4 regions of the Paenibacillus sp. NPDC057934 genome follow, and region 2 is predicted to be linked to each of the others. Evidence: riboswitches for the same ligand, from Rfam matches in the RefSeq annotation. Region 2 holds a riboswitch; each other region holds the start of a gene.

Region 1 (4,350 bases), on a different contig from region 2:
CCTGTCCCTGTCACCACACCGGGGGAAACGCCAAGCGGACAGCCGTCTGCTGAGCCGTTACCTTCGGCAACAACTCTGCCTGTGACAAGTCCGATCCCTGCGGTAACTCCAGCACCCTCTGCTTCTCCAGAACCAGATTCCATTAAAGGCGGCGATTAAGAAATGCTTATCAAAAAAATCATTGGCAACACGATAACCACCCTGATGCTTATCGTGTTCCTGGTGGTAGTCGTAGCAGTTGTAGTCTCCAAAGCCTCCGGCGGCGAACCTGCCTTCTTCGGCTACCAAATCAAGACGGTCCTATCCGGCTCTATGGAACCGGGGATCCATACTGGCTCCATTATTGCGCTCAAACCCGGTGGTGATATGACCCGCTTCCAGAAAGGCGATGTCATTACCTTCATGAATCCAGAGAACATTCTGATTACCCACCGTATCGTGGATGCCAGCATGAATAGCGCAATCGGCGAGGCCAGCTACACAACCAAAGGCGATAACAATAACGCCGCCGACATGTCACCGGTCAGTTCGACCAACGTGATCGGAGAGTATACCGGCTTTACCGTTCCATATGTTGGTTATGCCATGAACTTCGCAGTCTCCAAGGCAGGTAGCGTGCTGCTAATGATCGTGCCAGGACTTCTGCTCCTGATGTACGCGCTGTACAGCACCTGGAAAGCCATCACCGCTCTAGAGAAGAAGAACAGTTCGCCTGCCGCTGCTGAGCCACTACCGGATACCTTACATTAATAGGATTGTAATCTCCCGTTTACGAAACGTGGAGCAACAATATACATGACGCAAAGTCAAAAACAAAAAAAGATTGAGAGAGGGATGAAATTAATGAATATTAAAAAAACACTGAGGCTGGGCGTTGTCTCAGCAGCGCTTGGATTGACTTTGGTCGGCGGAGGAACCTTCGCATATTTCAGCGATACCGCGCAAAGCTCCGCTTCTTTTCAAAACGGAACATTGAGCCTGGATTCTGATCCCTCTGTGATCGTGGACCTTACCAATCTCAAACCGGGTGATATCATCACCAGAGACTTCCAGCTGAAGAATAGTGGCTCACTTGATATTTCCCAAGTGCTGCTGAAGACGGCAGCTCAGGTTATAGATGTGAACAATGACAATGGAACTCATAATTTGAAAGATGACATTGTGGTCACCTTCTTGGTTAATAAAGACAAGATATCTTCTCCGGTCCTTGTTAAAAAATTGTCTGAGCTGGAAAGTCTGTCACCAGACCTTGTAAAAGCAGGCATCCTTGGTTCAGTTTTCGGGGAAAAATCAGGGATCAAGGCAGGAACTCTAGATAAGCTGTCCGTTCAGTTTGCCTTTGTCGACAACTTCCAGCCACAGAACTACTACCAGGGGGATAGCCTGAAATTGAATTGGACCTTCGAGGCCAAACAAGGCGCTGGCGAATACAAATAAGCCGTCTGATCTAAATTCAGTATCCATTTTGTCTACCATTTTATTAACCATATAAGAGGAGGAATTTAATCATGGGTATCAAAAAAACATTGGGTCTTGGTGTAGCCTCAGCAGCTTTGGGATTGTCTTTAATCGGGGGCGGCACCTTCGCTTACTTCAGCGATACAGCGGAAAGCACAGCAACTTTCGCTGCTGGCACGCTCGATCTGAATACTAATCCTACCCAAAATGTGAACCTGAGCAATCTGAAACCAGGTGACATCGCTGTCCGCAGCTTCACTCTACAGAACAACGGCACACTTGACATTAAGGAATTGAAGCTGGCTACAGCGTATAATGTTACGGATGCTAACACCAACAATGGCTCAGAGGATCTCGGTGCACACTTTAAAGTAAAACTCCTTGACAGCAGCTATACTAGTGGTCCGATTACTGGCCATGTCGTTGGCGAAGCAACACTCAAGGATTTGCAGAGCAATCCGGGCTACGATCTGGTAGCTAACGCCTTCCCAGGTGGCATCTCCGCAGCCCAATCCAAGACGCTCAAGTTAGCCTTTGAGTTTGTTGAGAACAATCAGGATCAAAACATCTTCCAAGGCGACAAACTGGACGTGACTTTGACCTTCAACGCCAAGCAAGGCGCTGGCGAATTTAAATAAACCTGTTCTTATAAAAAATACCGGCATCTCTTAGACCCTTAATCGGGCTGGGGCATGCCGGTTTTTGATCCAGTCCCCTCCCTCTTTCTCCTCTGAACAGCAATGTGTCTTTGTCCGTTTCAAGGAAATTTGTTATACTTATACAAAAAGTACGGAGGGGCGTTGTCATCGTGCCTGATAATATGGGAGGACGTATCCATGAACTCCGGGTCGAGAAGGGCTTATCCTTATCCGAGCTTGCGGACAAGGCGGATGTGGCCAAGTCGTACCTGAGTAATGTTGAAAGAAATATTCAGTCCAACCCCTCTATCCAATTCATTGAGAAAATTGCCGACGCGCTCCAAGTCTCTATTCACGTGTTGCTATATGGAGATCTCTCCGACACGGAAGATACGCCTCTGGATTCGGAATGGTTCCGGCTCGTGCAAGAGGCAATGAGCTCCGGCATCAGCAAGCGGGAGTTCAAGGAATTTCTGGATTATCAAAAATGGCGTCTTGAACAAAAGGATTAATGATTCCGGCCCTGAGCGCTTCAATGCCTTGGAGACCCATCATATAGAGAAGGGCACAGCATATGCTGTGCCCTTCTCTATATGTATCCTGTTATGATTCAAGCTGCTAAATTGCCTTTAAAGCCTTTTCATTAAAGAAACGGCGAATCTCCTCCGCCTTGATGCCCGCCTTCTTGGCACTCAGCAGCAAATATACCCATTCTAAATCCAGATCGACTGTCTGTAGTTCTCCGTTGCTCCCCTGGTTGGACTTATCCAAAAAATCTCCTCCTAAGATTTCTCGTCCCCAGGCAGTCCGGCCGTCTTAGTATTTCTACCTTAGACCCGAGACTTTGTGCCCCTGTCTTTCAACAGGTTTACCCTTTACTGGACCCTTTACATGAAAGGATCTGGCTAGAAATTATTATTAAAAACCTTACTGCAATAACATTATACAAGAAATAATCGGAAAAGTGTGTCGTTTTCTGGAAATTTCTAAGGAGACAAATGTAAAAAGTTTAGCTCGTTTGGACTAATACCTGTCCAATCTGAAACTATCTGTACGAAATGTAAAATTTTAAATTCATGAATAAATATACTAATCCATACGAACTATATAAAGTTATTAACCAAAATTCAAATCCTCTAAACAGCTTTTCCTGTCAATTCAAGGTCTATAGCATCATTTTACTAGTTCCGACCTCTTAGACTAATCTATTTATGGCGCTATGGCATCAATGACCGGGCTGAACCATACCGTTTTGCGATTGGATTGGACGAAAGTATGAATTGATTAAGGCCACCGAAAGTAGCACAATAGAAAGGAAATGAAAACGCAACCATCACAGCTCCGAACAAGGCCCATACCAGCGCCCCGCGTTTGGAGTTCATCCGTTAGGAGGATGTATTCATGGCAGCCAAAGAGCCCTACAATGAATCTGTTTGGAGCAAATATTACGGTCCCAATCTGGGCTACATTCAAGAGAAGTATGAGCAGTTTGTGAAAGACCCCTCCTCAATTGAAAATAATTACCGTGAACTTTTTACTGTTTATGGCCCGCCTCCCCTGGCGCCGGATGCCGAACCAGCTCCGCAGCCTATCGTCTCGGGAGATGCCGTTTGGCTTCGCAAGGCTGTTAAAGCCTCCAAGCTAATCGCTAACATTCGTATATATGGCCATTTGGCCGCCAATATTGACCCGCTGGAGCGGGATCACAACCCTATGATAAAATGGCTGAATCACGAAACGTATGAACTTACGCGTGAGGACCTCATGGCCCTCCCTGCTTCGCTGATTTGGGAGAATGTACCGGATAATATTCAAACCGCTTGGGACGCTGTTCACCGGATGCGCCAAGCCTATACACAAACTATCGCCTACGAATTTGGTCATGTGCATGATGAACAGGAACTTCGCTGGTTGAACAGCCAGGCAGAGTCCGTTAACTCACCTGCTCCACTAAATACCGCTGAACGCAAGGAATTGCTGAGCCGGTTGATTCAAGTGGAACAGTTCGAGACCTTCCTGCACAAGACTTTCGTGGGCCAAAAGCGTTTCAGCCTAGAGGGCAACGATGCCCTTGTACCGATGCTGGACGAAATCGTACGCGCGGCCGCGCATGAAGGTGCAGAGCATATCCTGATGGGTATGGCCCACCGCGGACGTTTGAATGTACTGGCTCATATCCTCGGCAAGCCTTATGACATCATTTTCTCCGAGTTCCATCATTCGCCGAACAAGGAGCTATTCCCTTCGGAAGGGT
Region 2 (4,350 bases):
AGCTCTGCATTATTAAAGTATGCTCCGTTCAGACCATTTGTTGCAGTGAGCTTCTCAGACAACGAGGCTACGCCTACTGTACGAATATAATCATCCCTTGATACCGTATACGGACTGCCCATAAAGCTTTGAATCTGCCCGGTACTGTTGTTCCCGGTCAGCATCTTGCCCCAAGTCATCATATATACCCAGCGACTTTGAGTCTTGGACAGAATCTTCGGGTCCGGCAGCTCGCCGCTTTCGCCTATACCGATTGGCTTGCTCCCAGCCAGCTTCAGCAGGTCATCGTAGTAGGCTTGCTGATAGTCATTATTATAGATATCGGCCGCCAGCACATCGACGGTCCCGGGGCCTGGATAATACTCGCGGTAAGGTCCCGCGGTTGGTCCCGGCGCGTTCGGATTCCATACCCACAACAGATTATTCAGCTTGTGTATATGGGTAAAGCGGTCGTAAACCAGATTCCAGAGCGTGGCAAAATTGCTTTTGTCCCCCCACCAGAACCAGTCTCCATTCATCTCGTGATAAGGACGCCAAAGGACCGGCACCCCTGCGTCCCTCAACTCACCCAGATATCCGGAAATATCGTCTAGTTCTGCAATCAAGCTATTGTATTGTGGAGTACCAGGGGTAACGTAGGCATTGAATTGCTCTTGGCTCAACTTCATGGAAACATTAGACCATACTGGAGGAGTTCCCGGCAGGTTCTGATGAAAAGTCATGGCGACAATGCCGCCCCCTTCATACCACTTGATGGCGCTATTCACTACAGACTGGCGCTGCATAGCAATCTTCTCGGCAGACTGATGGTTCAAGGCCCCTAGTTCATAGCCATGAAGCAGAGCATATTTTCCACTGGCTGACTTCAGTTTATTATTGAATTCATCGGGGCTTTCAAGATAGTCATGTTGCCCGGAGATGATGCCCTGACCGCTAAGGCCCGTCAAATATTGCAGCAATCGGCGGGCCTCCGGCGAAGCCGAAGGATTGACCGGGGCTATCGCCGCTTTATCCTCGGGCGAGACGCCCGAATCGGGAACATCGCCCCAGGAGGGCAAGAGAGACAGAAGCAGAAGAACCGGAAGCAAGGTCGTAAGCAGCCGAAAATTACGGGATGGCTTCATGTGTCATCTTCCTTTTGGTAGCCGTGATATCAGTCCGGTCGTAACTAAACTGACCTTCATCTAGGTCAATCACTCTCTTCACCCGGAGGCCTATAGTGCAGTAGCCCTGCCAAAGAGCAGGGCTACCGATCGGCTGAAAAGAATCCTCATTGCTGTTATCCTTTAGACGCGTAATACCTAGATAACGGAATTCCCAGTTCCTAATGCACCCTTAAACAATGCGCTTTCCGGAACCGTCTCCTTCACCTGACTGGGGCTCCCCCACATCAGGCGCACCCGGGCATCACCCAGATTCTCGTAATACTCCACTTTAATATCGTACAACTGCCCGGCGTTCAGGGCGATGTTCCCCTGGTGCTCAGCTCCGCTCTGATTATTCCAGCTGTCAATGACCGCCTGCCCGTTGATCCATACCCGAATGCCATCATCGGATTCGGTGTAGATCTGGTAATCCTCGCTATACAGCGGTTTGATTTTCCCCGTCCAACGGATAGAGAAATTATCAACGCCGAGCAGGGCTATATCCGGTGATCCCTGCCGCCAATTATTATCAATTACTGCATCATCCCGGGTAAGAACGGCCGCACCGGAAAGCTGCATATTATTGAAGTATTCTCCCGTTAACCCGTTAGCCGTCTTATGCGTCCCCCCCGTTCCAGCATTCCCTGTAGGGTTAGATGGAGCAGGAGGCTTCGGGGTGATTGATGGTGTTGCAACTGGTACTGGAGGAGCCGGTGGGGTAGGCGTAGGTGCCGGTACCGCTCCAGCCGCAATCTTGTCTCTCGTTACTGTGTAACTATTGTTCATAAAACCTTTAATATCATCGGTGTGGTTATTATCATATAGCATTTTTCCCCAGGTCATCATAAAGGTCCATTTGCTTTGGGTCTCTCTCAGCTTGGCTACGTCTGGCATTTCCCCGTTCTCTCCGATACCGATCGGCTTCCCGGCCGCCAGCGCCAGCAGACTATCGTAATGGCTTTGTTTATAATCGTTCTCATATATATCTGCCGCGAGAATGTCTACTTTATCCGCACCCGGATAGGTCAGGGCATACGGATCAGCCCACGCATTCGGGGCATTCGGACTCCATACCCAGAGCAGATTATTCAATTTATGAACGTTAACAAAACGGTCATACATAATATTCCAAAGTGCGGCGAAATTATTTTTCTTCCCCCACCAGAACCAATCTCCGTTCATTTCGTGATACGGGCGCCATAATACGGGCACCCCTGCATCACGCAAGCTTTTCAAAGGTACAGCCACTCTATCCAGTTCGGCAATCAGGTTGTTGTACTGTACCGTCCCTGGTGTAACGTACTTGTTGAATTCCGCTTGGCTGAGACTTCTGTGGACATTGGACCAATCATAGCTAGTCCCAGGCAGGTTGGCATGGAAGGTCATGGCGACTACTCCACCGCTCTTGCTCCAGTTGATGGCGCTGTTCACTACATTCTGGCGATACCAGGCAACCTGGCTCTCATTCTGGCCACTGATGGCCCCCATTTCGTAACCGTGCAGTGCGGCATACTTACCGCTGGTGTCTTGCAGCTTGAAATTGAACTCATCGGGACTCTCCAGGTAGTCATGCTGCCCTGCGATAATTCCTTTACCGGATAAAGAGTACATATAATTAAGCAACTTTACAGCTTCAGGCGAGGCAGCGGGATTAACCGGAGTACCGGAGCTTGCAGCTCCTGCCGCAGACGGGACGATTCCCATTCCAAGGGGAAGGGCTGTCAGAAACAGAACAAGGGACAGGAGGGCTCGCAACAAACGATACTTACGGTAAGCTTTCAACATACATCTCCCTTTCGGTAGCCAGGCTGCCATTCTTGCGAAAGGCCCTGTGGCTTTGCGTCCCTATCTTTCGATAGGTTTGCCTTTGTCGAATTAGAGGATTTTTTCCTCTTACCGTAAATATCGACGCTATTTAATTATTTTTTAGTGCATTTATGAAAAAAATATCATTTTTGAGTCTTTATACCTGTTTTGTAAATTTCGCATTTGGTTAAATAGATAGTTTGTTCTATTAAAATCCCTAACACCGTAATCCGGTCCTAGGAGATAAACTGATGCAGCTCAATATCTTCCCAATTCAGAGTGATACGGATATTATCTTCCTCCACCAGTTCAGAGCCTGTCTGCACTTCAATAAACTCCACATCCGTCAAAGCCAGGATGGCATGCTTGGTGCCCTCCGGAATACGGACCACATCGCCCGCCTTCACGTTGTGCATTTTCTCATTCAGAACAATGCTGGCTTCCCCACTAATAATAGTCCAGATCTCACTGCGTTTGCGGTGCAACTGGTAGCTGATATTCTTCCCTTGTGAGATGCAAATCCGTTTCGTCAGCACCTCATTGCCTTCTTCATATTTCACATAATCAATGACACGATAATGGCCCCAGCGACGTTCCTCGTACATCGGGCGCTGATCAAACGACTTCAGCACCTCTTTGATTCGTGGGCTTTCCGCCTTATGGGTTACGAGAATACCATCAGGACTGGCAGCGATAATTAGATCTTTCGCCCCAATGACCGTTATAGGAATATCCAGTTCATTCACGAGGCAGGTGCCTTCGGAATCAGCTGTGACAACACCTTTACCAACATGATTACTGCTCATCTCTTCCGTCAATGTATTCCACGTGCCAAGGTCCTTCCAGAAGCCGTCATACGGCTGCACAACAATCCGCTCTTCCTTCTCTACTACTTCATAGTCAAAACTGATGGAGGACAGCAGCTTATACTGCTTCTGCAATTCCTCATAGTTGAGAGGCAATCCTTTGCGTTGCAGAATATCCAGCAGATACCCGAGACGGAAAGCAAACACGCCACAGTTCCACAGCGCATTGCGGCTGATTAGCTCCTCGGCCTGAATGCGATCCGGCTTCTCCTGAAAATGGCTTACCTGCATAAAACCGCTCGCCGCAGGCTCATCGGAGGTCGGGATGATATACCCGTATTTCTCCGAAGCATGCTCAGGCACCACACCCATCAGCGCCAGATTTGCGCCACTCTCCTCTATCGTATGTTCAAGCTGGGCTACGGTTTCGAAGAAAGAAGCCTCAACATAAGGGTCCACTGGCAAGATAGCCACCGTCTCAGCAGGCGATACACCCGCCACGGTATATAAATAAGCCGCCGTCAGCGCAATAGCCGGGAAGGTATCGCGGCGCTCCGGCTCAACGATAATCGGCACATGGCCTCCCAATTGGC
Region 3 (4,350 bases), on a different contig from region 2:
TCAATATGATTATCGTTCCGCCGAAGGGGTTCGTCAAGGTAAAAGCCTTGGCACTTGAAGGAAGCCAACTGCTAGCAGAAGCACTGAGAGGTCTTGCCGCTGGCGAAAAAAGTTCGGTAAAGGGCAATACAGTATCGAAACAAGCCGGTGAACTGCTGAAGCGAAGCGGCAAAAAGCAGAAAGAGATTCACTACACGCTATCGCATTACCAATGCCGAAATGAATTGAACAGGCTTAGCACTGCTACTTCTCATCTTAAAACCGTTCATGCCTATGTGAAGGAAATTGCCGATGAGATCGCCCTGCTGCCACCGCATTATGCAGCTGCAGAAGGGATGACTGGTTCGCTGGAAGCCACTGCCGATTGCATCGCACTGTACGGAACGAAGACCCTGTCCGATACCGAGTGCCCCCGTTCCCTCCCAGACGCCCTACGCCATGCACGGGAATTGCAACTCTCTTGCTTCTCCAAGCTTCAGAGTCATTGCCCTCTGACCGCTATGCGCGATCTTGGTGCAGTCTTCTCGCACCTGAACCGGGTGCTGGATGAGGTGGAACGGGCGGAATATGCCACCTGTTCGGCGGTACCGCACGAAGCTAAGCGAGACATCGCCCAAGGTATTCGTTACATGAAAAAAGGACTCTCCCACAAGTTATAACGTGGAGAGTCCTTTCATTTTACTAAAACCATCTTACACGTTATAATTAAGGAAATGTGGAATATATAGGTACTTTCTACGGATTATGTGATCCTGTGAGAGACGTCCCGGGCCATCCGCCTTAGACGCCTCTCTTTTACATGTGAATGGTCTGGGTGAATTTATTTATTCCCTATTGTCAATTCGTTACTTTAGCACTAAAATTAAAAGGATTTAATGCCGACATTTTATATATACGACGTACCGGCGCCTTCTTTTTTTGTCGATTTTAGTCGATTAAAGTGCCTGATGCTGAGTATACATCATTGATCCATTTTTAAAGGCAAACTATTCGAAAGGGTAGGACGCAAAGCAATGGGCCTAAGAATGCACAAGTGCATTTATGGTTGCCAGGCTGCCAATTAGACGCCTACATGGCGGATATCCCTAGTGGATGATCGCACCGAAATAACGGTGCTCTCTATGTACAGATGCCTTTGATTATACAAAGAAGCGAGGTAACCGAATGCCGCACCGCCCTAATCCAAATGAAGTAAAAGAACTTGCCCGGCCTTTGCCAATAGATCCCTCCGAACAAATCTTGAATAGTGTTACAGAATCTCTACCACTAGACGACGCCAACAATAAGGATGGCATCATCATTATTCAAAATAATCAATTTTTCATCACCTCACCCTTATCTGGCGGCAAACCCGCTGTCGTCTCTCCCGTTCCTCCCCTAGTCCTTAGGAAGAACCGGCAGATCATTACTACCCCTACAGAAGTATTGTCATCCGACCGCCTGGAATGGGAGATTGAAGAGCCAGCTCCGTACGAGATCATAGTCTCCGAAGACAAGCTATCTGCCTTCCTTACCGTGCGACGAGTAGAACAGTACGCTTGGCGCCTGAAGAACTGTGCAGCCACGAATAACATCGCGGTCAGTGCGGAGCAGGACAAGAAAGCCCTGCTATCTACACTGCGCATCGAACAGGTCCTTGCCGATTTTGATAAAAAATCCATCTCACAGAATCTCAATATTCCCGCGATCTACGAGGAATTGAACCGCCCCACCGGACGGCCTGTTCGTGTTGCGGAAGGCACGGCGCCCAAACCTTCGATCGGTGCACGAATCGAAATTCCGTTCTCCGAGGAAGCCCTAACAGCAGAAATCTTCCATAGAAACGTGAGCGGACAGGAAGGGCAGAAATATCCGGACATTCCCGAAGTTCAGGAAGGTGACATCATAGCGATAAAGCATCCATCCATCGAAGGAGTGCCTGGATATGATGTGTATGGACATCTGCTTCCTGCTACACCACCTGAAGATATCCGGCTTACCGCCAAGGAACATACACAGCTTGTGTCCGGAGTGAAGGTCATGGCGCTTCGTACCGGCAGACCCCGCCTGACAGGAGTGAAGGGCTCCATCTTTGATATTGCTGCAGCGCACAGGGTTCTGGGGAATGTCAATTCTGAGACTGGGCATATCGTATTCGCGGGGGACGTTGCTGTTCACGGCGATGTGGAAGAGCGGATGATTATTGAGGCGATTGGAAATGTCTATATTTACGGAAGTGTGAAGAATGCGACCATCGCGGCAACCGGAAGTATTTGGATTCGGGGCGATGTGGCGGAGAGCAAGCTGTATTCGGGATATCATGGAGTATTCAACAACCGACTCTATCATCTCTCCAAACAGATCATGGAGGAAGGCATTCTGCTACGGAAGGCAGCCAAGGTATTGTCCCAAAAGCTAGCCAACCGCCAGCAGCCTGTCAATTACGGCCAGGTCATTCAGCTTCTGCTCGATACCAAATATAAACGATTCGCGATTCTGATCCCCGAGCTCCTAAACGTTCTCTCTGACATCAAGCATACCTACCCTCAGGATACGAAACAGTTGAAACGCTTGCTGGAGGTCTTTTTGCAGCCAGATCAGTTTATCGGGTTGTTGAATGATGCGCTTGTGGAATCCTTCCTGAAGTTGCTAAAGGATATGTACAGAGGCATTGTTGTTATGCAGGAGACTAAAGTCCGGATTGATCTTCCCTACAGCGATAGCAGCAGCATTCATTCTGGCGGCAACATCACCCTTTACGGAGAAGGCACTCGGAAAAGTGAGCTGTTGTCCGCTGGAGATATCGCCTACACAAGCAGAAATGCGGTCTGTGAAGACTCCAATCTGGAAGCCAAGGGTGCCATCACAGCACAGACGGTTGGAGGGACAAGTGAAGTCAAGTCCACCTTAAAGGCCGGAAAGAGGCTTGTTCTGCACAAAATGAGCGGTGGTACAATCAGTGTTGGCGGCTACTCGGAAGAGGTTACCGAACCACTGGAGAACGCTGTGATCACACCACAGACGCTACAGCGCCGACAATAAAATAAAAGGAGGTCCCTCGCGACAATGTCAGCAGGGACCTCCTTTTACTATTCGATGTAGGGCATTCAGCCTTGGTCAGTTAGCTGAAAGTTTGGTAGAACGCTTGAATTTCACATTCACCAGAACAATGCTGCACACAATCAGCAGCAGTCCGATGACCAGGTTAAGCGTGATTTGTTCTTTAAGGAAGAAGACACTGCTGCCAATCGAAATTAACGGAATCAGGAAGGTAAACGAACCCACCTTGCCTGCCTCCCCTTCATTAATCAGTTTGAAGTATACGACCCAGCCCATCGCGATCACAAAAATTGAAATAAACAAGGTATCAGCGATAAAAGCACCATTCCACACAATATCTCCCCACCGTTCGGTCACAGACCCCGAGAACGTCAGGATCAGTCCACCAATCGTAATCTGCATGGCGGTCAACCATAGCGTATCTACACGGTCAGATCGCAGCTTCATATAGATTGTACCAAATGCCCAGCTTAACGCGCTGGCAAGGGCGAGGAAGATGCCCCAAAGGGAAATGCTGCCTGTAAATCCACCGACACTTAGTGAAGCTACACCAATAAACCCTAGTAGCAGTCCGGCGATTTTGAGTCCATACATGCTCTCCCCGAGCCATATCCAAGAGAAAATCCCTAGCAGAACTGGCTGTAAGAAGACGATCGACGAGAACAGACCGGCTGGCACATATTGCAGCCCAATGGTCTGAAAGCCATAGTAGAAGACAATGCTGAGAATCGCAGAGACAAGATAAATCCGCCATAGCTGCTTAAAGCGCAGACTCTTCCATCTCGGCAGAGCGAGCAGAATGAGCAGCACGCCGCCAATCAACGTGCGAATCCCTGCGAATAGCAAGGGTGGGGCGTATGCCAGTGCAATCTTAGACAAGGGCCAGTTAACGCCCCAAACAATAACAAGAAATAAAAGCAGCAGTATATTTTTCTTCTGCATAGTTGTTGATTTCATCTCCTTGAATCGGCTTCATGTCAAATGATACAATAATCACACTCATAATAGAAATAAATATTAATCATAAGGGGCATATCAAAAAAGATATGAACAACACTCAAATCACCTTATTTGTCAAAATCGCCGAAAGCGGCAGCTTCACCAAAGCCGGACTGGAGCTAAACATGACCCAGCCTGCTGTCAGCCGAGCCATTTCAACACTGGAAGACGAGCTGGATGTGAAACTCCTGCTCCGTGACCGGCGCAGCGGTTTGGCGCTTACCGATGTGGGAAAGCGCGTCCTTGTCCTCTTTCGTGAAATTCTAGCCGGCTTTGACAAGGTCAATCAGGAGATCGCTCTGGAGAAGGGCC
Region 4 (4,350 bases), on a different contig from region 2:
ATATTTATTAGCACTTTTGAATTGTTGTAATACTTCATTCATTCGTCCGGTTACTTCTTTTTCTTGAGTAGTTAGTGCTTCGCCTTTTGCAGATTTGTCCCAAGCGCCTAGGACAGTCTTATCAATTAAGGGAATTTCATCTTCGTATAGGTTAATTTGTTCTATGATTTCATTATTAGGTTTATGCACTTCATAAGTCTCCATGAAGTGTTTGAATACACCAAGACTGAATGAAGTAGTTGAATCAACTAAAGGGTGTGCGTTAATGATAAGCAATTTGCTCATTAGATAGTGCCTCCATAATTAAGTTTTTTGTTGTACATTTATGTAGACAAATGTGAAGGACAATCTGTGACACTTAATCACAAAAAATGAATTTTTGCTGCATGGATGTCTTGGTTAATTTTGTCCGGACATTTCATGATATATGCAAGTGCGTTATGTGGACCGCTTGCAACTTTGTTAATTGTGGTGTTGGATAAGAAGTTCGATATCTAGATAAATGAGTTATAGTAGGGATGTACACCTGATGGCTCAGTGAAATAAAGAAGGAGATAACACAACATGCGTTGCTTAACAATACGGCAGCCCTGGGCTACATTGGTTGCGCTTGGTGAGAAAAACTACGAAACCCGTTCATGGCGAACGGCATATCGTGGAGAACTGGCAATCCATGCCGGTCTTAAAATAGACAAGGCCGCATGTAGACGAGAGCCGTTCCAATCGCTACTCGCAAAGCTCGGCTATACAGAAGGGAATTTACCCACGGGTGTTATTATTGCTACAGGGAAACTGAAGGAGTGCCATGGTATTACTGGGTTGAATGGTATTACTGGGTTGAATGGTGTGGCGCAGTGGATAAGCGAGAACGAACGGGCTTTTGGCGACTATACAGAAGGACGTTTCGCTTGGGAGCTGGAGGATGTTCGCCCGCTGGTTCATCCCGTCCCGGCCAAAGGGCGACTGGGCTTCTGGGAGTACCCCCTTTCGGATGAAGAGGAACATTTCTGATCTTCGTTTAACAAAAATCGTGACATTTTTTAAGCTAATTTTTATCTTAAGATCAGCTTATTTTCAGGTTCGGGGGTTATATTGGATTTACCAAACGCCCCCCAGTGTTTAGTGGTATAGATTTGGGTCCTGCCAACTCCCATGGCAGGGCCTATTTTTTTAACCGATCCTTAGCATAGGGTAGATTTAGAGTTGAGGGGCAGGATTGATTCTGTATTGCTCCTGCTCATTTCGGAAAGCCGAAATATCCAGTCCTAGATACTTGCGCATATGGATTCCTGCTTGTGCGGCAATGAGTTCATTCAGCAGCAGCATCCGTTCGTGATATCCCCGGCAGATGAATTTAGCCTCAAGGCCATGCGGGAGCTTATGTTGTTCATATACCTTAATGCCGCGAATTCTCATCTCCGTGCGGATATCCCTGAGATCTGCAGTAGCTGCATGGGCTGCCGTATCCAAAACTTCAAGATAAGGTGAAGGTGTTCGGAGCTGCGCGGAAATGATGCTGGCATCGCGTTCAAAAGCAGATAGGATCAGCGGGAGAAGCAAATACGATTTTACCAGATGATTGTCTATACTCTCGGCTTTGTGCATGCGTATCACCACCTAAAATGAGAACGTGTATTCCTATTCTACTCCGAATTTCAAAAAATATTCAATGGTATTTATAAACTAACACAATATTGTGATGTAATTCACAATTCATTCGAAGGAATGATATTATATTTAATTTGAAATACTAAAAGGAAGACTATTGTAATATTGGGGAGAAGTGAGCCATGGAGCATGAAGGGAATATTTATCGGGGTATGTTGTTCGGACTGTTCCTGAGTATTCCGTTATGGATATCAATTATCGGGTGGATACAGATGTTCTAAAAAGAGGATAAAATGACGATTTGAAGCGCCTTTTGGCGCTTTTTTCATTTAAATATTGTACAAAAAGGAATTCGTTGACAATGCGATAACGCCAAGCTACACTATTGATAAATTACAGCAAAAAATATCACGCAGGGCCTGCCGTATGTTGTTTTGCGGGCATTTCTAGTAAGTTATTATCGTCATGTATAATAGCAAACCGTCTGAAAAGACGGGACGCAAAGTCCAGGAGTCTAAAGTACTGACAAGTGCCATGACCGTCCGACTGCCATGAAGAGAGCTTCTCTACTTCTTGGTGGTCTTTTTTTGTTGTCATCGTAGCTGCTACGAGATCATATAAAATTTAATAGGAGGTGTAAGCATTGAGGAAAAAAATGAAGTCGGCAGTGAAATTGTTCCTGGCAGGGCTGCTGACAGTGGGAAGCACGTTTTCCCTGGGCGTCCCGGTGAACGCAACATCGGGCTTGCCGTATACCCCCACGCCAGTTTTGGGGGTTGCCGGGAATTTTAATGCTTTTGTGTTTGGAGACTTCACGCAGTCGAACGACCAGATTCACGGGCGGCTTGCGGCCGCAGGGAACATCAGCCTGAAAGGTTATGGCGTATCTAAGGATGCCCAGGGCGGCGATGTTCTAATTGCGGGAGGAAACATTAATTTGACTGATGGAACTGTGTATGGCACAGCCGTTTACGGGGGATCTTTGAGCAAGGAACGGGCTGATATCAAAGAAGGCGAGAGAAAGGCTACTCCAATTGATTTTGCTAGAGAAAAGCAATTTCTGATTAATAAATCGGCTGAGCTGGCGTCTCTCCCCGAGGCAGGATCTTTCAAGAAGGAATACGGGAAAATAACCATCAACGCCCCGGAAGCCTTTAATGTCGTGAATCTATCCGCCTCCGATTTGGCGGATGCCAACGGTCTTCAGTTCAACATTGCAAACAATGGCACTGTTATAGTCAATGTTAGCGGAGGCGCGATCAGCATTCCAAGTTTTCAAATCTGGGGAGGAAGTCCCCGGAAGGTATTATTTAATTTTTATCAAGCAGGCTCAATCAGTATAGCTAATACAACGATAGAAGGTACAATTCTGGCGCCAAAAGCGAGTGTGTTCTACAGTTATGCGGAGTTGCATGGCACGTTGATAGCCACTTCATTCAACGGTTTTGTGCAAATGCACCATTATCCGTTTGAAGGAACCACCCCGTCAACAACGCCTACGCCAAGCCCAAGTCCGACACCGTCTGCTACCCCAACACCATCACCGAGTGCAACGCCGAAACCAACAGCTACACCGACAGCGACGGCAACACCAAGTCCGAAACCGACAGCTACACCAACAGCGACGGTAACACCAAGTCCGAAGCCAACAGCTACGCCGACGCCAACGCCAAGTCCGAAGCCAACGGCAACACCGACAGCGACGACAACACCAACGCCAACACCATGCCCAACACCAACACCAACGCCAACACCAAAGCCGACAAAAACACCTAAACCAACGGCTACGCCGACAGCGACGCCGAAACCAACACCGACAGCAACGGCAACACCAACAGCGACGCCGAAGCCAACACCAACGGCAACGCCGACACCAACAGCGACGCCGAAGCCAACACCAACGGCTACGCCGACACCAACAGCGACGCCGAAGCCAACACCAACACCAACGGCTACGCCGACAGCGACGCCGAAACCAACACCGACAGCAACGGCAACGCCGACAGCGACGCCGAAGCCAACGCCGACACCAACGGCTACGCCGACACCAACGGCTACGCCGACACCAACGGCTACGCCGACACCAACGGCGACGCCGAAGCCAACACCAACGGCAACGCCGACAGCGACGCCGACGCCGAAGCCGACGCCAACACCAACAGCGACGCCGAAGCCGACACCAACGGCTACGCCGACAGCGACGCCGAAACCAACACCAACACCGACGGCAACGCCGACAGCGACGCCGAAGCCAACACCAACGGCAACGCCGACAGCGACGCCAACGGCAACACCGACACCAACGCCAACGCCGACACCAACGCCAACGGCAACACCGACACCAACGCCAACGGCTACACCGACGGCAACGCCAACGCCGACACCAACGGCAACACCAACGCCAACGGCTACACCGACGGCAACGCCAACACCAACGCCAACGGCTACACCGAAGGCAACGCCAACACCAACACCAACACCAACACCAACACCAACGGCAACGCCAACAGCGACGCCGAAACCAACGGCTACGCCAACAGCGACGCCAACACCAACACCAACGGCTACGCCAACAGCGACGCCGAAACCAACGGCTACGCCAACACCAACACCAACGGCTACGCCAACACCAACACCAACGGCTACGCCAACAGCGACGCCGAAACCAACACCAACACCGACGGCAACGCCGACAGCGACGCCGAAGCCAACACCAACGGCAACGCCGACACCAACGCCAAC

Evidence for each region. A riboswitch is a leader RNA that binds a small molecule or an ion and turns the genes downstream of it on or off. The one in region 2 is predicted to bind cyclic di-GMP.
Region 1: another riboswitch for cyclic di-GMP. It lies ahead of ACFVRY_RS11135 (anti-repressor SinI family protein); the one in region 2 lies ahead of ACFVRY_RS24030 (glycosyl hydrolase).
Region 3: another riboswitch for cyclic di-GMP. It lies ahead of ACFVRY_RS23020 (FapA family protein); the one in region 2 lies ahead of ACFVRY_RS24030 (glycosyl hydrolase).
Region 4: another riboswitch for cyclic di-GMP. It lies ahead of ACFVRY_RS11580 (choice-of-anchor A family protein); the one in region 2 lies ahead of ACFVRY_RS24030 (glycosyl hydrolase).

Annotation. Positions count from the first base shown of each region.
Region 1 covers NZ_JBHVPB010000004.1:283,531-287,880, reverse strand. Annotated here, with positions in the region: gene ACFVRY_RS11160 (hypothetical protein) at 1-159, shown strand, start outside; gene sipW (signal peptidase I SipW) at 163-750, shown strand; gene ACFVRY_RS11150 (TasA family protein) at 844-1,437, shown strand; gene ACFVRY_RS11145 (TasA family protein) at 1,509-2,096, shown strand; gene ACFVRY_RS11140 (helix-turn-helix domain-containing protein) at 2,279-2,608, shown strand; gene ACFVRY_RS11135 (anti-repressor SinI family protein) at 2,715-2,867, opposite strand; cyclic di-GMP riboswitch class I at 2,895-2,979, opposite strand; gene ACFVRY_RS11130 (2-oxoglutarate dehydrogenase E1 component) at 3,498-4,350, shown strand, end outside.
Region 2 covers NZ_JBHVPB010000011.1:139,162-143,511, forward strand. Annotated here, with positions in the region: gene ACFVRY_RS24025 (glycosyl hydrolase) at 1-1,124, opposite strand, end outside; gene ACFVRY_RS24030 (glycosyl hydrolase) at 1,302-2,930, opposite strand; cyclic di-GMP riboswitch class I at 2,941-3,021, opposite strand; gene ACFVRY_RS24035 (sugar phosphate nucleotidyltransferase) at 3,188-4,350, opposite strand, start outside.
Region 3 covers NZ_JBHVPB010000010.1:223,778-228,127, reverse strand. Annotated here, with positions in the region: gene ACFVRY_RS23025 (FUSC family protein) at 1-659, shown strand, start outside; cyclic di-GMP riboswitch class I at 971-1,061, shown strand; gene ACFVRY_RS23020 (FapA family protein) at 1,165-3,021, shown strand; gene ACFVRY_RS23015 (DMT family transporter) at 3,097-3,981, opposite strand; gene ACFVRY_RS23010 (LysR family transcriptional regulator) at 4,086-4,350, shown strand, end outside.
Region 4 covers NZ_JBHVPB010000004.1:387,870-392,219, forward strand. Annotated here, with positions in the region: gene ACFVRY_RS11565 (FMN-dependent NADH-azoreductase) at 1-285, opposite strand, end outside; gene ACFVRY_RS11570 (ASCH domain-containing protein) at 565-1,011, shown strand; gene ACFVRY_RS11575 (YhjD family protein) at 1,198-1,605, opposite strand; cyclic di-GMP riboswitch class I at 2,073-2,162, shown strand; gene ACFVRY_RS11580 (choice-of-anchor A family protein) at 2,252-4,350, shown strand, end outside.